Regions from separate parts of the Streptomyces sp. NBC_01089 genome, predicted to be linked through region 2. Evidence: riboswitches for the same ligand, from Rfam matches in the RefSeq annotation. Region 2 holds a riboswitch; each other region holds the start of a gene.

What was found. Region 2 has a riboswitch for cyclic di-AMP ahead of OG510_RS08660 (M23 family metallopeptidase). Riboswitches for the same ligand answer to the same signal wherever they lie in the genome.
Region 1: linked by a shared signal. The riboswitch ahead of OG510_RS33790 (C40 family peptidase) and the one ahead of OG510_RS08660 (M23 family metallopeptidase) in region 2 are both predicted to bind cyclic di-AMP.
Region 3: linked by a shared signal. The riboswitch ahead of OG510_RS19660 (M23 family metallopeptidase) and the one ahead of OG510_RS08660 (M23 family metallopeptidase) in region 2 are both predicted to bind cyclic di-AMP.

What each region holds. Positions count from the first base shown of each region.
Region 1 is NZ_CP108660.1:7,507,598-7,513,274, forward strand. It holds gene bioB (biotin synthase BioB) at 1-76, opposite strand, end outside; gene OG510_RS33770 (8-amino-7-oxononanoate synthase) at 220-1,377, shown strand; gene OG510_RS33775 (DUF397 domain-containing protein) at 1,416-1,643, opposite strand; gene OG510_RS33780 (helix-turn-helix domain-containing protein) at 1,653-2,510, opposite strand; gene OG510_RS33785 (ATP-binding protein) at 2,744-3,175, shown strand; gene OG510_RS33790 (C40 family peptidase) at 3,208-3,681, opposite strand; cyclic di-AMP (ydaO/yuaA leader) riboswitch at 3,685-3,902, opposite strand; gene OG510_RS33795 (alpha/beta hydrolase) at 4,596-5,677, shown strand, end outside.
Region 2 is NZ_CP108660.1:1,966,098-1,971,774, reverse strand. It holds gene OG510_RS08670 (M16 family metallopeptidase) at 1-245, shown strand, start outside; gene OG510_RS08665 (M16 family metallopeptidase) at 266-1,633, shown strand; cyclic di-AMP (ydaO/yuaA leader) riboswitch at 1,832-1,991, shown strand; gene OG510_RS08660 (M23 family metallopeptidase) at 2,005-2,796, shown strand; gene OG510_RS08655 (GntR family transcriptional regulator) at 2,974-3,651, shown strand; gene OG510_RS08650 (HPr family phosphocarrier protein) at 3,851-4,132, opposite strand; gene OG510_RS08645 (GNAT family N-acetyltransferase) at 4,261-5,677, shown strand, end outside.
Region 3 is NZ_CP108660.1:4,410,796-4,416,472, reverse strand. It holds gene OG510_RS19670 (PrsW family glutamic-type intramembrane protease) at 1-1,174, shown strand, start outside; gene OG510_RS19665 (aldo/keto reductase) at 1,250-2,194, opposite strand; gene OG510_RS19660 (M23 family metallopeptidase) at 2,408-3,469, opposite strand; cyclic di-AMP (ydaO/yuaA leader) riboswitch at 3,481-3,621, opposite strand; gene OG510_RS19655 (PP2C family protein-serine/threonine phosphatase) at 3,847-4,995, opposite strand; gene OG510_RS19650 (hypothetical protein) at 5,272-5,652, opposite strand.

The DNA.
Region 1 (5,677 bases), 5.5 Mb from region 2:
GCACGGCGAGCGCCTCTTCACGGGTCGGCAGTTCGCGCCGCAGCCCCTTGTCCACCAGCGTGTTCAGCAGGTCCATAGGGCTGATCCTGGCCTACGGCACCACCTCCGGCCAAGGAGGAACCGAACAACACCGCTGACCTGGGGTGTGTGTATTGCCACACCCTGACCCCGCATCGCCCCGGCTAGGGTCTGTGAACTGCCTACAAAAAGGGACCGATCATGACTCCAGCCGCACCCCGCGAGCCCTTCGAGTGGACCGACGCGGTGGCCCGGCGCCGGGCGGACGCGGGGCTGGTGCGCGCGCTCCGGCCGCGGGCCGCCGCCCAGGACGTGCTCGACCTCGCGAGCAACGACTATCTGGGGCTGAGCCGCCGGGCCGCGGTCACCGCGGCCGCCGCCGAAGCGGCCCGCCGCTGGGGTGCGGGTGCCACCGGATCCCGGCTGGTCACCGGATCCACCGAACTCCACGCCGAACTGGAGGGCGAGCTCGCGCGGTTCAGCGGTTTCGAGGCGGCGCTCGTCTTCTCCTCCGGGTACGCGGCCAACCTCGCCGTGCTCACCGCGCTGACCGGCCGCGACTCCCTGATCGTCTCCGACGCCGCCAACCACGCCTCGATCGTGGACGGCTGCCGGCTCTCCAGGGCGGCGACCGAAGTCGTCCCGCACAGCGATCCCGAGGCAGTCGGGAAGGCGCTGGACGCGCATGGCGGCGGCCGGGCCGTCGTGGTCACCGACTCGGTCTTCTCGGTCGACGGCGACGCGGCGCCACTGCCGGAACTGGCCGCGGTGTGCCGTCGCCACGGGGCGGCCCTGATCACCGACGACGCGCACGGCCTGGGCGTACTCGGCGACGGCGGACGCGGCGCCGTGCACGCGGCGGGGCTCGCGGGCGCTCCCGACGTGGTCGCCACGGTCACCCTCTCGAAGTCACTCGGCAGCCAGGGCGGTGCGGTGCTCGGCCCCGCCCGGGTCATCGGTCATCTGGTCAACGAGGCCCGCACCTTCATCTTCGACACCGGCCTGGCACCCGCGGCGGCGGGCGCGGCCCTGGCGAGTCTGCGGCTCCTGCGGGACGACCCGCTGCTCGCCGGGCGTACGAGGACGGTGGCGCACACCCTGCACACCCGGCTGACCGCGGGCGGACTCAGCGCGGTGCGCCCGCAGGCCGCCGTCGTCTCCGTCCTGGCTCCCTCGCCCGCCCAGGCGGTGCGCTGGGCGGCCGACTGCCGCGAAGCCGGTCTGGTGGTCGGCTGCTTCCGCCCGCCGTCGGTACCGGACGGCATCTCACGGCTGCGGCTCACCGCACGAGCCGACCTGACGGACGAGCAGGTCGAGCGGGCGGTGGACACGGTGCTGCGGACCGCGCCCACCGGATGACAAGTCCCCGATAAGCAGAGCCGGTTACCCGACGACGCCTACCTGGCGCCCGCTTCGTGCACCGACTCCAGGAAGCCGGTCCAGGCGGCCGCTCCGAAGAGCAGCGCCGGGCGGCGCACGCGCTTCGAGTCACGGACGGCCAGCACACCGCCGTCCAGTAACGCGGTCTCGACACAGTTGTTCATTCCGGTGCTGCGGCTGCTGCGCCGCCACCGCGCGCTGCTCAGAGAAGTACTGGAAGGGACGTTCGCAGGGTGAGCGGACATGATGCCTCCCTAACCGCCGTCACTGATCCCGGCGATGAGATCCAACGATTCCTGCTGGGGAAGGGCGCGCGCCTGGATCCTGCGGAACGCGGCGCTGTACGCCCTGAGGTCTTCTTTCCGTTCCAGATAACGGCTATGCATCAAGTGGTCGAGAACGACCACATCCAGATCAACAATGTTCGGAAAAGAGAAGATGGTGAAAGAGCCGGTGAGTCCACGGTGCCCGCCGGCGGTGAACGGTATGACCTGCAACCGCACATGAGGCAGCTTGGCGACCTCCCGTACATGCCGTAACTGCTCCGCCATCACCCCGCGCCCGCCCATCCGGCGGTGCAGAGCGGCCTCGTCGACGACCGCGCTGAGCTCAAGCGGCGGATCCGCGTCGAGCACGCGCTGCCGCGCCAGCCGCACATCGACCAGGGAGTCCACGGTCCCCGCCGGTATCCCGTCGAGTGAGGCCCGGGTGACCGCTTTCGCGTAGCCGGGTGTCTGCAGCAGACCGGGCACCACCGACATCTCGAACGTGTGCGCCGTGCACGCCTGCGACTCCAGCCTGATGAAGTCGCGGTACTGGGCAGGCAGCACCCCCCGGTAGATGTGCCACCAGTCGGCGCTCTCGTCGGCCCCCGCACCGCACAGCGCGTCGAGCAGCTCGCGCTGCCGGGCGTCCCGCACCCCGTACGCGTCGAGCAGCAGGGCCAGATCAGCCGGCCGCACCCCGCTGCGTCCCGTCTCGATCCTGCTCACCTTGGACTGGTGCCACCCCGCCAACCGGGCCGCGGCCGCGCTGGTCAGGCCCGCCAGGACCCGCAGCCGGCGCAGCTCGGCGCCGAGTTTGACGCGGCGCACCGCCGGGCTGCTCCGCACCGTTCTCTCCCTCCGGTCGGCCGTTTCTGCAAACGTGCCAGTCCGGACGTCAAATACGGTCTCCCGTCGCAGAGTTCATCACTTTGAGCGACAGATATATGCACATCTTTGTGGATCGGCGGTACTGCGGTCACTATGAGTGTCACGCTCGCACGAAGCGCCACCTGAGGCCGTCTCGAAGCACAACCGTCACGAGACCTGCGCCGGCAGCGGTGGGAAAGGGACAGGCCGTCATGGCAGACCACCAGGAAGCATCCGTCACCCTGCCGAGCGAGCCGGCCTCGGTCCCGGCCGCCCGCACGTTCGTGGCCCGTGTGCTCACCGGATGGGGGCTGCCCTCCGACGCGGAGCTGGCGGACACCATCCGGCTGATCGTCTCGGAGCTGGCGACCAACGCGGTGCAGCACACCTTCGGCGCGTCCCCCACCTTCACGGTGCAGGCCGTCCTGGAGCGGGACGAGCGGCTGTGCGTCGGAGTCACGGACAGCCATCCGCGCTGGCCGCAGCGGCTGCCGGCAGCCGTGCAGCAGGACAACGGCCGCGGCATGGTCATCATCCGCTGGCTCGCGGCCGAGAACGGCGGCCGGCTGTCGGTCACCCCGACCCGGGACGGCGGCAAGACCGTGTGGATCGCCCTGCCCTGGACCGCCACGGTCCAGGGCTGACCGAGCCTGCCTTCCTCCGCCCGCCCCCGGCGTCAGTTCACCCGGCCGTACCAGACGCTGCGGTCCCAGATCTTCTCCAGCCTGACCACGGCGCCGGTCTTGGGGGAGTGCCAGATCTTGCCGTTCCCCGCGTAGATGCCGACGTGGTAGACGCTCCGGCCGTAGTGGAAGAAGACCAGGTCACCGGGGTGCCGGCCGGAGGCCGAGATATGGCGCACCCCGTTGTACTGCGCCTGGGCGGTGCGGGGCAGCTTCTTGCCCGCCTTCTTGAACGAGTAGAGCGTCAGCCCCGAGCAGTCGAACCGCGACGGCCCTGTCGCCCCCCACTGATAGGGCGAGCCCTTCTTGGAGGCCGCGATCTGTACGGCCCGGGCCGCGTGGGTGGCGGCCTGGGCCTCCACGGTCGCGCCCGGCGCCAGCGAAGTCCCCGCGACAGCGGCGAGGGTGAGGGCCGAGGCCGTTCCGGCCCGGGTGATCAGAGACGGGATATGAATCTGCGCAGTCATGCGCAACCCTTCGCAAACCGCCTGTGAAGGATGACCTGTCGGGTTCGGGCCGGCGAAGTTGCCCGGCCGCCGGGCAGGGTGACCGACTGATCAAGTCGGCCGTCCCGCCAAGCGGCTTCACCCCGAGGAGCGACGTCACTGTCGCCCCGGACTGCCTGGGTCCTCCACTCCTGCCGATCCACTCGTGTCGACCAGACATCCGGGTACGGCGGCAGGACTCGGCGTCCGCCCGGACCGCCCCGCCGTGGTGGCGGGGGCTTGTCGTCTCCCGGATCCTCACCCATGGCACGGCGGATTTCCGGCTGACCGCGCCGATTTGTGAGGGTTCGGGCCACTGGCCTGTTCGAGTGGGCGCCAGGGGCGGCGGAGTCGGGGACGCCGCCCGCGCAAGGCCCTCACCTGGGGCGCAGCGGTGATCCCGGGCGGACGGGCCGCAGCGAAGCGCAACTCGGCGCGGCCGCCGGACCGTCACCCGTCTACACCTTCCGGGGGACGCCCATCGGTGTACCGGCGACCCCCGAAAGGTGGATCCGGGCCGGCTCCCCGCGCGGCGCGGCCCGGTGCGGACGCCGTCACGGGGGCGGCGCGGCCCGGCCGACCGCGGCAACTCGGCCCGTGACAAAAGGTTTTCACCGGGCCCCTGTCAAAGTCCCTGCCTGCTGTCCGGGTTGAGCGGGGGAGGGGATATCCGCCAGTACCGCACCGCTCACCGGGACCACCTCTCCGCATTTCGGGTTGGCAAAGAACGCCCATGCGCCCTGTTGTCAGGGACCGTTCACAGGAAAGGATCCCCGGTACGTACTGGAGAGCGCCGTACGAACGGCGCTTCGCACAGGGGGAGGTACCACGTGAGACGCACCGCAGTGCTCGGCTCGGCCGGCGCTCTGGCCGCGGCGACTCTCATAGCGGGCGCCATGGCGGCACCGTCGGCCACCGCCGACGGCCGCGGTCACGCGGTCACGGAGGCGCACGGAGCGGCCGTTGCCGCCGCGCGGGCGGCGAAAGCGGGCATCGACTGGCGTGACTGCCCCACGGACTGGGCGCTCGCGAAGCCCGTCCAGTGCGGCTGGGTGACCGTGCCCGTCGACTACGCGCACCCGGACGGCCGGACGATCGAACTCGCGGTGGACCGTGCGGTGAGCACCGGTACGAAGTCGGAGCGGCAGGGCTCGCTCGTCTACAACCCCGGCGGGCCCGGCGCTTCGGGCCTGCGCTTCCCCACCAGGACCACCACCAAGAGCGCCCTGTGGGTCAACACCGCCAAGGCGTACGACTTCGTGGGCTTCGACCCGCGCGGAGTGGGCCACTCGGCGCCGATCTCCTGTATCGACCCGCAGAAGTACGTCAGCGCCCCCAAGGCCGACCCGGTTCCGGACAGCACGGCCGACAAGCGGGTGCAGCGCGGACTCGCGGCGCGGTACGCGGCCGGCTGCGAGAAGCGCAGTGGCGCGCTGCTGCCGTATCTCACCACGCCGAACAGCGCGCGCGACCTCGACGTCATCAGGGCGGCGCTCGGTGAGAAGAAGCTGAACTACCTGGGTGTGTCCTACGGCACCTATCTCGGCGCGGTGTACGGGACGCTCTTCCCGGGACATGTCCGCCGGATGATCGTGGACAGCGTGGTCGACCCGAAGCAGTCGAACATCTGGTACCAGGCCAACCTCAACCAGGACGTGGCCTTCCAGGGCCGCTGGCGCGACTGGCAGAACTGGGTGGCCGCGAACGACGCCAGCTTCCACATCGGGAAGACCGCTGACGCCGTCGAGCAGCAGTGGGTGAAGCTGCGGGCCGCCGCGAAGAAGCATCCGCTCGGCGGAGTCGTGGGCCCCGCCGAACTGCTCGGGTTCTTCCAGAACGCGCCGTACTACGACTCCTCCTGGGCGCCCGTCGCCAAGGCGTGGAGCCAGTACCTCGCCGGCGACCCACAGCCGCTGATCGACGCTGCCGGGCCCGACCTGTCGGACACCGCGGGCAACATCGCGGCGGAGAACAGTAC
Region 2 (5,677 bases):
CCGACGAACTGTGCAGGTACGCCGTGCTGTTCGGCGACCCGCAGCTGGCGCTGACCGCGGTGGCCCGGGTGCTGGACATCACGGCCGCCGAGGTGCAGGAGGTCGCGAAGGCCCGGCTGCGCCCCGACAACAGGGCCGTGCTGGTGTACGAGCCCGTCACCGCCGATGAGCCCGAAGAGACCAGTGCGGACGGCGTATCCGACGAGGCCACCGCAGCCACCGAGAGCACAGAGGCGGACCAGTGACCGACCCCGCGGCCGTGATGATGACCTTCCACCCGCAGCCCCAGGCGGGTGCCCCCAGGCCCTGGGCCTTCCCGGCCCCCGGGCGCTCCACCCTGCCCAACGGCCTGACGGTGCTGCGCTGCGACCGTCCCGGACAGCAGGTGGTCGCCGTCGAGATCAGCCTCGACGCCCCGCTGGACGCCGAGCCCGAGGGGCTCGACGGTATCGCCACGATCATGGCGAGGGCCTTCTCCGAGGGCACCGACAAGCACAGCGCGGAGGAGTTCGCCGCCGAGCTGGAGCGCTGCGGCGCCACCCTCGACGCGCACGCGGACCACCCCGGTGTCCGGGTCTCCCTGGAAGTGCCGGTGTCCCGCCTGCCGAAGGCGCTCGGCCTGCTCGCCGACGCGCTGCGGGCGCCCGCCTTCGCGCCGAGCGAGGTCGAGCGGATCGTGGGCAACCGGCTGGACGAGATCCCGCACGAGCTGGCCAACCCGGCCCGCCGGGCCGCCAAGCAGCTCTCCAAGGAGCTGTTCCCGGCCACCGCGCGGATGTCGCGTCCGCGCCAGGGCACCGAGGAGACGGTGGCGCGGATCGACGCGGCCGCCGTCCGCGCCTTCTACGACGCGTACGTCCGGCCGTCCACCGCCACCGCCGTGGTCGTCGGCGACCTGACGGGGACGGACCTGGACGCGGTGCTCGCCGAGACCCTCGGCGAGTGGAAGGGCAACGCGGGTACACCCCGCCCGGTGCCCGCGATCACCGCCGACGACACCGGCCGGGTGGTCGTCGTGGACCGCCCAGGAGCGGTCCAGACGCAGCTGCTGATCGGCCGGATCGGTGCCGACCGGCACGACCGTGTCTGGCCCGCGCAGGTCCTCGGCACGTACTGCCTGGGCGGCACGCTCACCTCCCGCCTCGACCGTGTCCTGCGCGAGGAGAAGGGCTACACCTACGGCGTCCGTGCCTTCAGCCAGGTGATCCGCTCGGCCCCTGACGGGACGGGCGCCGCGATGCTCGCCATCAGCGGTTCGGTGGACACCGAGTCGACCGGGCCCGCGCTGGACGACCTCTGGAAGGTGCTGAGGACGCTCGCAGCGGGCGGTCTGACCGACACGGAGCGGGACGTCGCCGTACAGAATCTGGTGGGCGTCGCCCCGCTGAAGTACGAGACGGCGGCCGCGGTGGCGGGCACCCTCGCCGACCAGGTCGAGCAGCATCTGCCGGACGACTTCCAGGCGCAGCTGTACGCGCGGCTGGCCGCGACCGGCACGGTCGAGGCGACCGCCGCCGTGGTCTCGGCCTTCCCCGACGACCGGCTGGTGACGGTGCTGGTGGGCGACGCCGCGCAGATCGTGGAGCCGGTCAGGGCGCTGGGCATCGGCGAAGTGACCGTGGTCGCGAGCTAGGGCCTTCCGCCCGGATCGTGTGCGCGTGGCAGGGGCCCGGCGGGCAGTGCGTCCGCCGGGCCCCGCTCTCTGAACGCTCCCTGCCCCGGCGCTCCCTGTGGGATGTGCGACAAAACCCGCTGTCTGTTTGGCGCAACGGCGGCGCACCACTTAGCGTCACACCGCTGTCCGTCGGACGTAAGCCGCAACCGCGGCGCCGGGCAGCGATCGCCGAGTCCCCGTCAGGCGCGAGCCGGGGGAGCCGGGGACCCACGCAGTCCCTGGGGTGAATCGGGGCCGCCCCACCGGGGTGGGCCCGTAGGAGACCTTCCTGCTCCGAACCCGTCAGCTAACCCGGTAGGCGAGAGGGAAGGAAAGGATCCAGTTTCTTCATGGCGTTCAGCCGCCCTACCGGCAAGCACCGTGCCCCGAGCCGTCCGGCCCGCAGGACCGCGGGCGTCGCCGGAGTCGTCACCCTCGCCACAGCCGGTGTCATCGGCACCCTCGCATCCCCGGCGCTGGCCGACGGCGCGCAGGTCTCCACCGCACAGGAAGCCCGGCTCGACCGGACCATCCTCGTCGGTGACACCGTCGCCGACCGGATAGCCGCCCAGGCCACCGCACAGCAGCACGCGGCCAACCACGCCGAGGCCGTCGCGAAGGCCAAGGCCGCCGCCAAGGCCAGGGCCGTCGCCGCGAAGGCGAAGGCCGAGCGGGAGCGCAAGGCCGAGGCGGCCAAGCGGCGTGCCGCCCGGGACGCCGCCCGCAAGCGCCTCAACGCCTTCGTGGCCCCGGTCGCCCACTCGTACGTCTCCACCGGCTACAAGACCGGCGGCAGCCTGTGGTCGTCCGGCAGCCACACCGGCATCGACTTCCACGCCGCGAGCGGCACCCCGGTCCACGCCGTCGGCGCGGGCACGGTCGTGGAGGCCGGCTGGGGCGGCGCGTACGGGAACAACATCGTCATCCGGATGCACGACGGCACGTACACGCAGTACGGCCACCTCTCGTCCATCGGCGTCTCGGTCGGCCAGACCGTCACATCGGACCAGCGGATCGCGCTCTCCGGTGCCACCGGCAATGTCACGGGCCCGCACCTCCACTTCGAGGCCCGCACCGGCCCCGACTACGGCTCGGACATCGACCCCGTCGCGTATCTGCGCTCGCACGGCGTCCACGTCTGACGCCTCCTGCCCGGAGCGCCGGCCGTCCCGCGTGCTGTGCTTGAGGCCGGTTTCTGCCTGGCCAAAAGATATCCATGATTTACCGGGGGCCCTCCGGAATTCGGCTGCCCTGCCATAGAGTCGCCGCACAGGTGTGGACAGACCGCGATATGCGGGCGTCGATGCGGAGGTTCGGTCATGCGCATTCCCGCGCATTCGGTATGCACGGCAATCCGTGACGACATCATCTCGGGGGTGTACGAGCGGGGCGGCCGGCTGACCGAGGAGGTGCTCGCGCGCCGTTACGGTGTCTCCCGTGTCCCGGTCCGTGAGGCCCTGCGCACCCTGGAGTCCGAGGGGTTCGTGGTCACCCGCCGCCACGCAGGGGCCTGTGTCGCCGAACCGACCGAGCGGGAGGCGGCCGACCTGCTGGAGATACGGATGCTGCTGGAGCCGATGGGCGCGGCGCGCGCGGCGCAGCGGCGGACCGAAGCGCATCTGAAGGTGCTCCGTGGCCTGGTCAGACTGGGTCAGGAGCGGGCCAGGCGTGGCCAGGGCGAGGATCTGCGGTCGCTGGGCGGCTGGTTCCACGAGACGCTCGCGCAGGCGTCGGGCAGCTCCGCGCTGACCACGCTGCTCGGTCAGCTGAGGCAGAAGATCAGCTGGATGTACGCCGTCGACCAGCCGGTCCTTCCGGTCGTGTCCTGGGCCGAGCACGGCTCGATCGTGGACGCGGTGGCGCGCGGCGACGCGGAGCGGGCCCGCGCCCTGACCGCGCTGCACGGCGAGCGCGCCACGGCGGCGCACCGGCTGCGGAGACAGGGCCGCGTGAGTGATTCGCAACATGCTGTAAACATCGCGGGCATCAGCGATTAACACAGCTGCCGTATACAGAGAGGAAGCATTTTTTGTGCAGCCTTTCCGTGCGGCCCCGCGTGTCTTTTTATGTTCTGCTTTTCTGATTCCAGGAAAGACGGAAAACGAAGAGCCGCAGTGACCGAATTCGGATCACTGCGGCCCGGTGTGTGGCAAGGACGCTGTGTGCGGCAGGGGCGCCTCAGATGTCAGGTACGCCTCAGACGGTCTCGGGGAGTTCGTCGAGCCCGTCGGCGACCAGCTTCGCCAGCCGGTCCAGAGCGGCGTCGGCGCCGTCCACGTCCGAGGTGAGCACGATCTCCTCGCCGCCCTCCACGCCCAGGCCGAGAACGGCCAGCATCGACGCCGCGTTCACCGGCTTGCTGCCGTTCTTCGCGATCGTCACCGGGACGCCGGAAGCCGTGCTGGCACGGACGAAGATGGAGGCCGGTCGGGCGTGCAGGCCCTCGGTCCAACCGACCTTGACGCGACGCTCAGCCATGGTGTTGCCCTTCGAGTTCTGCGACTGTTGTCTAGACCATTCTTGCACGGGTGGGGCGCGTGGTGCGGGCACTGCCGGATCCCACACTGCACCGCCCGCCGTACCACCGCGACCCGTACGCTTTCAGCATGCAGCCCCCGCTGGAGGAGAAGCGACACCAGGAGTACCCGGCCCACTGGGAAGCGGATGTGGTGCTGCGGGACGGCGGTACCGCGCGGATCCGGCCGATCACCACCGAGGACGCCGACCGGCTGGTCAGCTTCTACGAGCTGGTCTCGCCCGAGTCGAAGTACTACCGCTTCTTCGCTCCGTACCCCCGGCTCTCCGCCAAGGACGTCCACCGCTTCACCCATCACGACTACGTCGACCGGGTAGGTCTCGCCGCGACCGTCAACGGCGAGTTCATCGCGACCGTCCGCTACGACCGGATCGGCGCCCACGAGGCCGAGGTCGCCTTCCTCGTCCAGGACGCCCACCAGGGGCGCGGTGTGGCCTCCGCGCTGCTCGAACACATCGCCGCGGTCGCCCGGGAGCGCGAGGTCAGCCGCTTCGTCGCCGAGGTCCTGCCCGCCAACAACAAAATGATCAAGGTCTTCACCGACGCCGGCTACGAGCAGAAGCGCAGCTTCGAGGACGGCTCGGTCCACCTCACCTTCGACCTGGAACCCACCGAAGCGTCCCTCGCTGTCCAGCGCGCCCGCGAACAGCGGGCGGAGGCGCGGTCGGTGCAGCGGCTCCTTTCGCCCCGTTCCGTCGCCGTCGTCGGAGTGGGGCGCGCACCCGGCGGGGTCGGGCGCGCCGTCCTGCGCAATCTGCGCGGCTCCGGCTTCACCGGGCGCACCTACGCGGTGAACCGCGCCTTCCCCGACAGCCTCACCGAAGTGGACGGCGCCCCGGCCCACCGGTCGGTGGCGTCCGTCGCCGCCACCGGGGACGCGGTCGACCTGGTGGTCGTCGCCGTCCCGGCCGCCCAGGTGTCCGACGTGGTCGACGACTGCGGGGCGAGCGGGGTGCAGGGGCTCGTCGTGATCTCCGCCGGTTACGCGGAGAGCGGGCCCGAAGGGCTGCTGCGCCAGCGCCAACTGCTGCGCCGCGCCCGCTCGTACGGCATGCGCGTCATCGGGCCGAACGCCTTCGGCCTCATCAACACCGCGGAAGCCGTCCGGCTGAACGCCTCGCTGGCCCCCGAGTCCCCGGCACGCGGCCGGATCGGGCTCTTCACCCAGTCCGGAGCGATCGGTATCGCCCTGCTCTCCGCGCTGCACCGGCGCGGCGCCGGGCTCTCCTCCTTCATCTCGGCCGGCAACCGCGCCGATCTTTCGGGCAACGACTTCCTCCAGTACTGGCACGACGACCCGGACACCGACGTCGCCCTGCTCTACCTGGAATCGATCGGCAACCCCCGGAAGTTCACCCGCCTCGCCCGGCGCACCGCGGCGGTGAAGCCGGTCGTGGTCGTCAAGGGCGCCCGGCACAGCGGCAGCGCCCCGCCCGGCCACGCGGTCCCGGTCACCCGCGTCCCGGACGCCACCGTCTCGGCGCTGC
Region 3 (5,677 bases), 2.4 Mb from region 2:
GCACTGGATAGCGACCGCCACAGCGGATCCGACGAGCGCGGACACCCTCGGGGCGAGAGTGGTGGCGCCGGTCATCGAGGAGAGCGCGAAGGCCGCCGCGATCCTGCTGATCTTCCTCTTCCGCAGACGGCACTTCACCGGGATCGTCGACGGTGTGGTCTTCGCGGGCTTCACCGCGACCGGCTTCGCCTTCACCGAGAACATCCTCTATCTGGGCAGCGCCTTCGGTGAGGACAAGTCCCTGGGGTTCTCGGGCGTCCCGTCCGTGACAGCGGCGACCTTCTTCGTCCGGGTGGTCCTCTCGCCCTTCGCCCACCCGCTGTTCACGGTGCTGACCGGCATCGGCTTCGGCATCGCGGCGTCGGCGGCCGACCACCGGCGACTGCGCAGGACCGCGCCGCCGCTGCTCGGCCTCCTCTGCGCGATGGGGATGCACGCGCTGTGGAACAGCTCGTCGGCCTTCGGCACCTACGGCTTCTATCTGGTCTACGGCGCCTTCATGCTCCCGGTCCTCGGGATGATCACCTGGCTGGCGATCTGGACCCGCCAGCGGGAGCTGCGCACGATATCCGCCGAGCTGCCGGCGTACGCGGCGGCGGGCTGGCTGGCCCCCGCCGAGCCGCTGGTGCTCTCGTCGATGCGGGCGCGGGCCATGGCGCGCGCCTACGCGGCGCGTACGTTCGGCGGCGGGTTCGGCGCGACCAGCCCCCATCTGGGCCCCCACCCGGCCCCGTACGAGCCGGATCCGTACAGCCCGCTTCCGTACGGCACGGTTCCGCCCGCCCCGGGCCCGCGTCCCCCAGGCCCGGGGCGGGCGGAACCGTACAGCGCCGACCCGTACAGCCCCGGCCCGTACTCCCCAGGCCCGTACAGCCCGAGCCCGTACCACCGGCCGCCCGCGCACGCCGACGCGAAGTCCCGCGCGAGGGCCGCGTCCCGTGCGGTCTCCGAGTACGAGGCGTTCGCGACCACGCTCGCCTTTCTGCGGCACCGGGCCCACCGTGGCGCGGTGAGCCCGGACTTCGAGGCACGCGAGCAGGAGCTGCTGCACCACCTCTGGCAGCGCAAGGAGATCGCCGGACCCGCACTGCTCTACGCGGCGCAGGCGACGGGGCGAGTGCCGGTGCCGCCGCCGCATCTGCACTACGGCGGCTACAACCCGTACCAGCACTGACCATCCGCGCCCAGCCAGGTCCAGCCGCGCCCCAGCCTGCCCCGGTGGCCGATCCTCGGTGGCGGTGTCCTGCCCTCAGGCGGACACCGCCGTCAGCTCCGCCAGCTCAGCGTCGGTGAGCTCCAGCTCGGCCACCGCGGTCAGGACCGGCAACTGCTCGACCGTACGGGCCGAGGCGATCGGCGCGACGACGGTCGGCTGTGCGGCCAGCCACGCCAGGGCGACGGTCGCGACCTCCGCCCCGTGCGCCGCCGCGACCTTGTCGAGCGCGGCCAGGACCTTCGTCCCCCGCTCGGTCTCCAGGTGCTGGGCCGCACCGCCCGCCCGCACACTGTCGACGTCCGCACCGGGCCGGTACTTGCCGGTGAGGAAGCCGGAGGCCAGCGCGGGGTACGGCACGCTCGCCAGACCGTGCCGGGCCGCCACGTCCTGGAGCCCGCCCTCATAGGTGTCGCGGGAGACCAGGTTGTAGTGCGGCTGCAGAGCGACGTACCTGGCCAGCCCCTCCGCCTCGGAGAACGCCACGGAGGCATCGAGCCGCTCGGGAGACACATTGGAAGCGGCGATGGCGCGCACCTTGCCCGCCTTCACCAGATCGTCCAGAGCGGTGATGATCTCCTCGACGGGGACGGACTCGTCGTCGCGGTGCGTGTAGTAGAGGTCGATGTAGTCGGTGCGCAGCCTGCGCAGCGACTCGTCGGCGGCGGCCTTGATGTTCTTGGCCGAGAGCCCCCGGTACTGGGGGTGCATGCCGACCTTGGTCGCGATCACCACATCGGCGCGGTTGCCCCGCGCGGCCAGCCAGTTGCCGATGACGGTCTCGGACTCGCCGCCCTTGTTGCCCGGCACCCACGAGGAGTACGTGTCGGCGGTGTCGATGAAGTTGCCGCCGGCGGCGGTGTACGCGTCGAGCACCGCGAAGGACTGTTCTTCGTCGGCGCCCCACCCGAAGACGTTGCCGCCGAGGGAGAGCGGGAAGACCTGGAGGCCGGAGGAGCCGAGTGCGCGGAGAGAAGTCATAGGCTGGTCAACCCCCGTTCGGCCCGGCCCTATTCCGTCGGACTCCGGCCGTACGAACGAACCGGCAGCCCTGACGTCGGGGGGATGCCGTCAGGGCTGCCGGGGTGCGGGATGCCGTCGCCGGCCGGCGGTACGCGCCGGCGGGAGACAGAAAGGGGGCAGAGGGCCATCAGGGGCCGGCCCTCAAGGGTCAGCCCCTCGGAGTCCAGCCGCTCAGGGGTTGAGGCCCTTGCCCTGGAGCCAGGTCATGGGGTCGATCGGGTCGCCGCCGCCCGGGCGGACCTCCACGTGCACATGCGGGCCCGTGACATTGCCGGTGGCGCCGACACGGCCGATGACCTCGCCCGTGGTGACCTTCTGACCGGCGCTGACACCGAGCGACGACTGGTGGCAGAACCACAGCTCCGTACCGTCGTCGAGCGTGATCACCGTGCGGTAGCCGTATGCCCCCGCCCAGCCGGCCGACTTGACCGTGCCGCTGTGCACGGCCTTGATCGGGGTGCCGGTCGGGGCGGCGAAGTCGAGGCCGGTGTGGTGGCCCGACGACCACATCGAACCGCCGTCGTTGAAGCGCGAGGTGAGGGTGTACGAGGAGACGGGCAGCGAGTAGCTCTTCGCCAGCTTGGCGAGCCGCTCCTTCTCCGCCTTGGCCTTGGCCTCCGCCTCGGCCTTCTTCTTGGCCGCCTTCTCCTTGGCCGCGGCCTCGTCCTGCTTCTTCGCCGCCTCGGCCGATGCCTTCTCCGCGGCCGCCTTCTCGGCTGCCGCCTTGGCCTCGTCCTCGACCGCGCCCTGCTGCTGCTCGGCCTGCTGGATGATCCGCGCGCGGAGCGCCTCGCCCGCGTCCGAGCTGCCCTTGCCGGTGGCCGCCGCCGTGGTCAGCGCCGCGTTGGTCGCGTCCGCCGTGCTGCCGTGGTCCGACGAACCGCCGGCCAGATCGGCGACCAGCGACCCCACGCCGGGCAGCGACTCGGCCTCCGGCAGCTTGTCCTTGACGGACTGCGGAAGGTCGGGGAGGGAGATCGGGAGCGGCGGCTTGCTCTGGGCGCTGGCCATACCGCCCGCGCCGACGGCTGCGATCACGCCGACGCCGAGCACCGTCGAGCTGCGGGCGAGACCGCTGCGCTGCTTGGCGACCCGGTGTTTGCCGCGGACCGGACGGAGGGAATCCTCAGTGGGGTTCCACTCGTCGAACGTACCGCTGTCCTCGCCGCCGAAACCGAGAGCATCGTCGTCCGGGAAGTAAAGCGTTTCGGGGGCAGGGTTGTTGGACGCCACGGAGGCGCACTCCTTTCCTTCCTTACCGCCTACCGGGTTAGCTGACGGGTTCGGAGCAGGAAGGTCTCCTACGGGCAGCCCTTGCGGAGAAGCCCGATTCACCCCAATTGGTGGTTCCCCGGTTCCCTTGCGGGATTCGGCGCGTGCGCGCGGTGCCGCCTCTTGCGACGACTGGGACAACCGCGCTGCGTTATCGAACGTTAATAGACGCGAGGGCCGGATTCCAAGCTGTTCCGACTGATCGTTAACGGCTTTGGCCTGCACTTATCGGTGCATACAGGGGCGCATTCGGGCGACTTGATCAGCCCTCAGGAGCGGCCGGGAAACATCGAGTTTCTGATAGTGAGTCAAATGTTATGCGGAGGGGTGCTCTTCGACTACGGATCGTGTCGCTCCCGGTGAATGATCCCCACCGTCCTGCGCCGGTCCGGCTGCCCCTGCAGCGGACGGCCCACCGCGAGCAGCGCCATGTCGTCCGTGGAGTGCCCGCCGGTGTGCAGCCGTACGTCGTCGGACACCGCCGTCAGCAGTTCCTCGGGCCCGGGGAAGATCCGGCCGCGCAGCCGCTCCTGCGGTTCGTAGAAGGCCCCTTGCGCGTTCCTCGCCTCGGACAGCCCGTCGGTGTAGAGCAGCAGCGTGGCCCCCGGCGGGAACTCGGTCTCGTCCGCCCGGTCCGGCCAGGCCGCCAGATCGGAGAGCCCCAGCGGCAGCGCGGGGTCGGCCGGCGCGAGGACGTGGATGCTCCCGTCCGCGTACAGCAGCAGCGGCTCGGGGTGCCCCCGGTTGAGCAGCCGGATCAGTCCCTGGTCGCCGCGCGGGATCTCGGCGAGCGCCGCCGTGGTGAACCCCTCGAAGGCGTCGAGTCCCTCGCGGCGCACCCCCTCACGGGTCAGCGCACGCTCCAGCCGCTGGGCGACCTCCTCGATCGTGACCTCCTGCTCGGCGGCCTCCCGGAAGGCCCCGATCACCACGGCCACGGCCTCGACGGCACCGAGCCCCTTGCCCCGCACATCCCCCACCACCAGCCGCACCCCGTACGGAGTGTCCTGTACGGCGAAGAGATCACCGCCGATGAAGGTGCCGGCCTGCGCCGCCTCGTACCGCGCCGCGATATGCAGCCCGGCGATCCGCTCGGAAGGCACCGGCAGCACGGCGCGCTGCGCGGTCTCCGCCACCACCCGGGCCGACGCGAGCTCCTCGCCGCTGACCCGGATGACGCGGTTGATGATGAGGGCGACGACCGACACCGTGATGACGGTGATCAGCTCGGTGATCGCGGAGCCCCTGGCCGAGGTGTCGTCGTAGAGATGCAGCCCCGCGATGGCCAGCACCGCGATGATGCCTGTGATCAGGGTGGCCCGGTACGAGAAGAGCGGGGCGGCGATCACGGGCGCGGCGGCGAAGAACGGGGCGGCCGTGAACGCGGGCGGCGTCAGCTGGTCGAAGACCAGCCCGCCCACGATCAGCACGGCGGGCAGCGCCCGGACGAACCGACGCGCCCGGGTCGACTCCTCTCGCTGCCCCACCAGTACCCTCCTGCCCGGTCCGTAAAGCGGCGGACGGTACCGCGCCCCACCAGGCTGGCCGCACCCACGCCGGTGTGCGATTCGGCCACGGCCAAGTGGGGGAAGCGGGGCGGCGGAGATCCGGGCGGGGGCGCGGGCGGGGCGGCGGGGGCCACGTCCGTACGTCGCACGGCGCGGAGGCCACCTCCGTACGCACGGCCCGGGGCCCCGTACGCACGGCCCGAAGGCCACCTCCGTACGCGCGGCCCGGGGGCCGCCTCCGTACGGCGGCGCGGGTCAGCCGTGCAGCGCGACCGCCGACACCAGGACCACGGCGAGCGCCATCGCGAGGAACAGCAGATAGGCCCCCAGCGCCCGCCCCCGGTCTCCGGCGGCCAGCTGCCGGGCCAGCACCCACCCGAACACCACGGCCTCGGCCCCTCCCCCGGCGACCCCGGCAGCCGGCCACCGCAGCCCCAGCAGTACGGCGACGGCCGCGACCGTGTGCACCGCCCCGAGAAGCGAGACGACCCAGAGCCGCCGCCCGGCGACGACCCCCAGGCGCGTGAGCTGATCGAGCCGCTCCAGCCCCACCCGGCTCCGCGCCACGGACGCGATCGCCGACGGCACGACCTCCAGCAACAGCAGAACGCTCAGAACCACCCGCAGTACGAACACGCCAGCCCCGCCCCCGATCGGTACA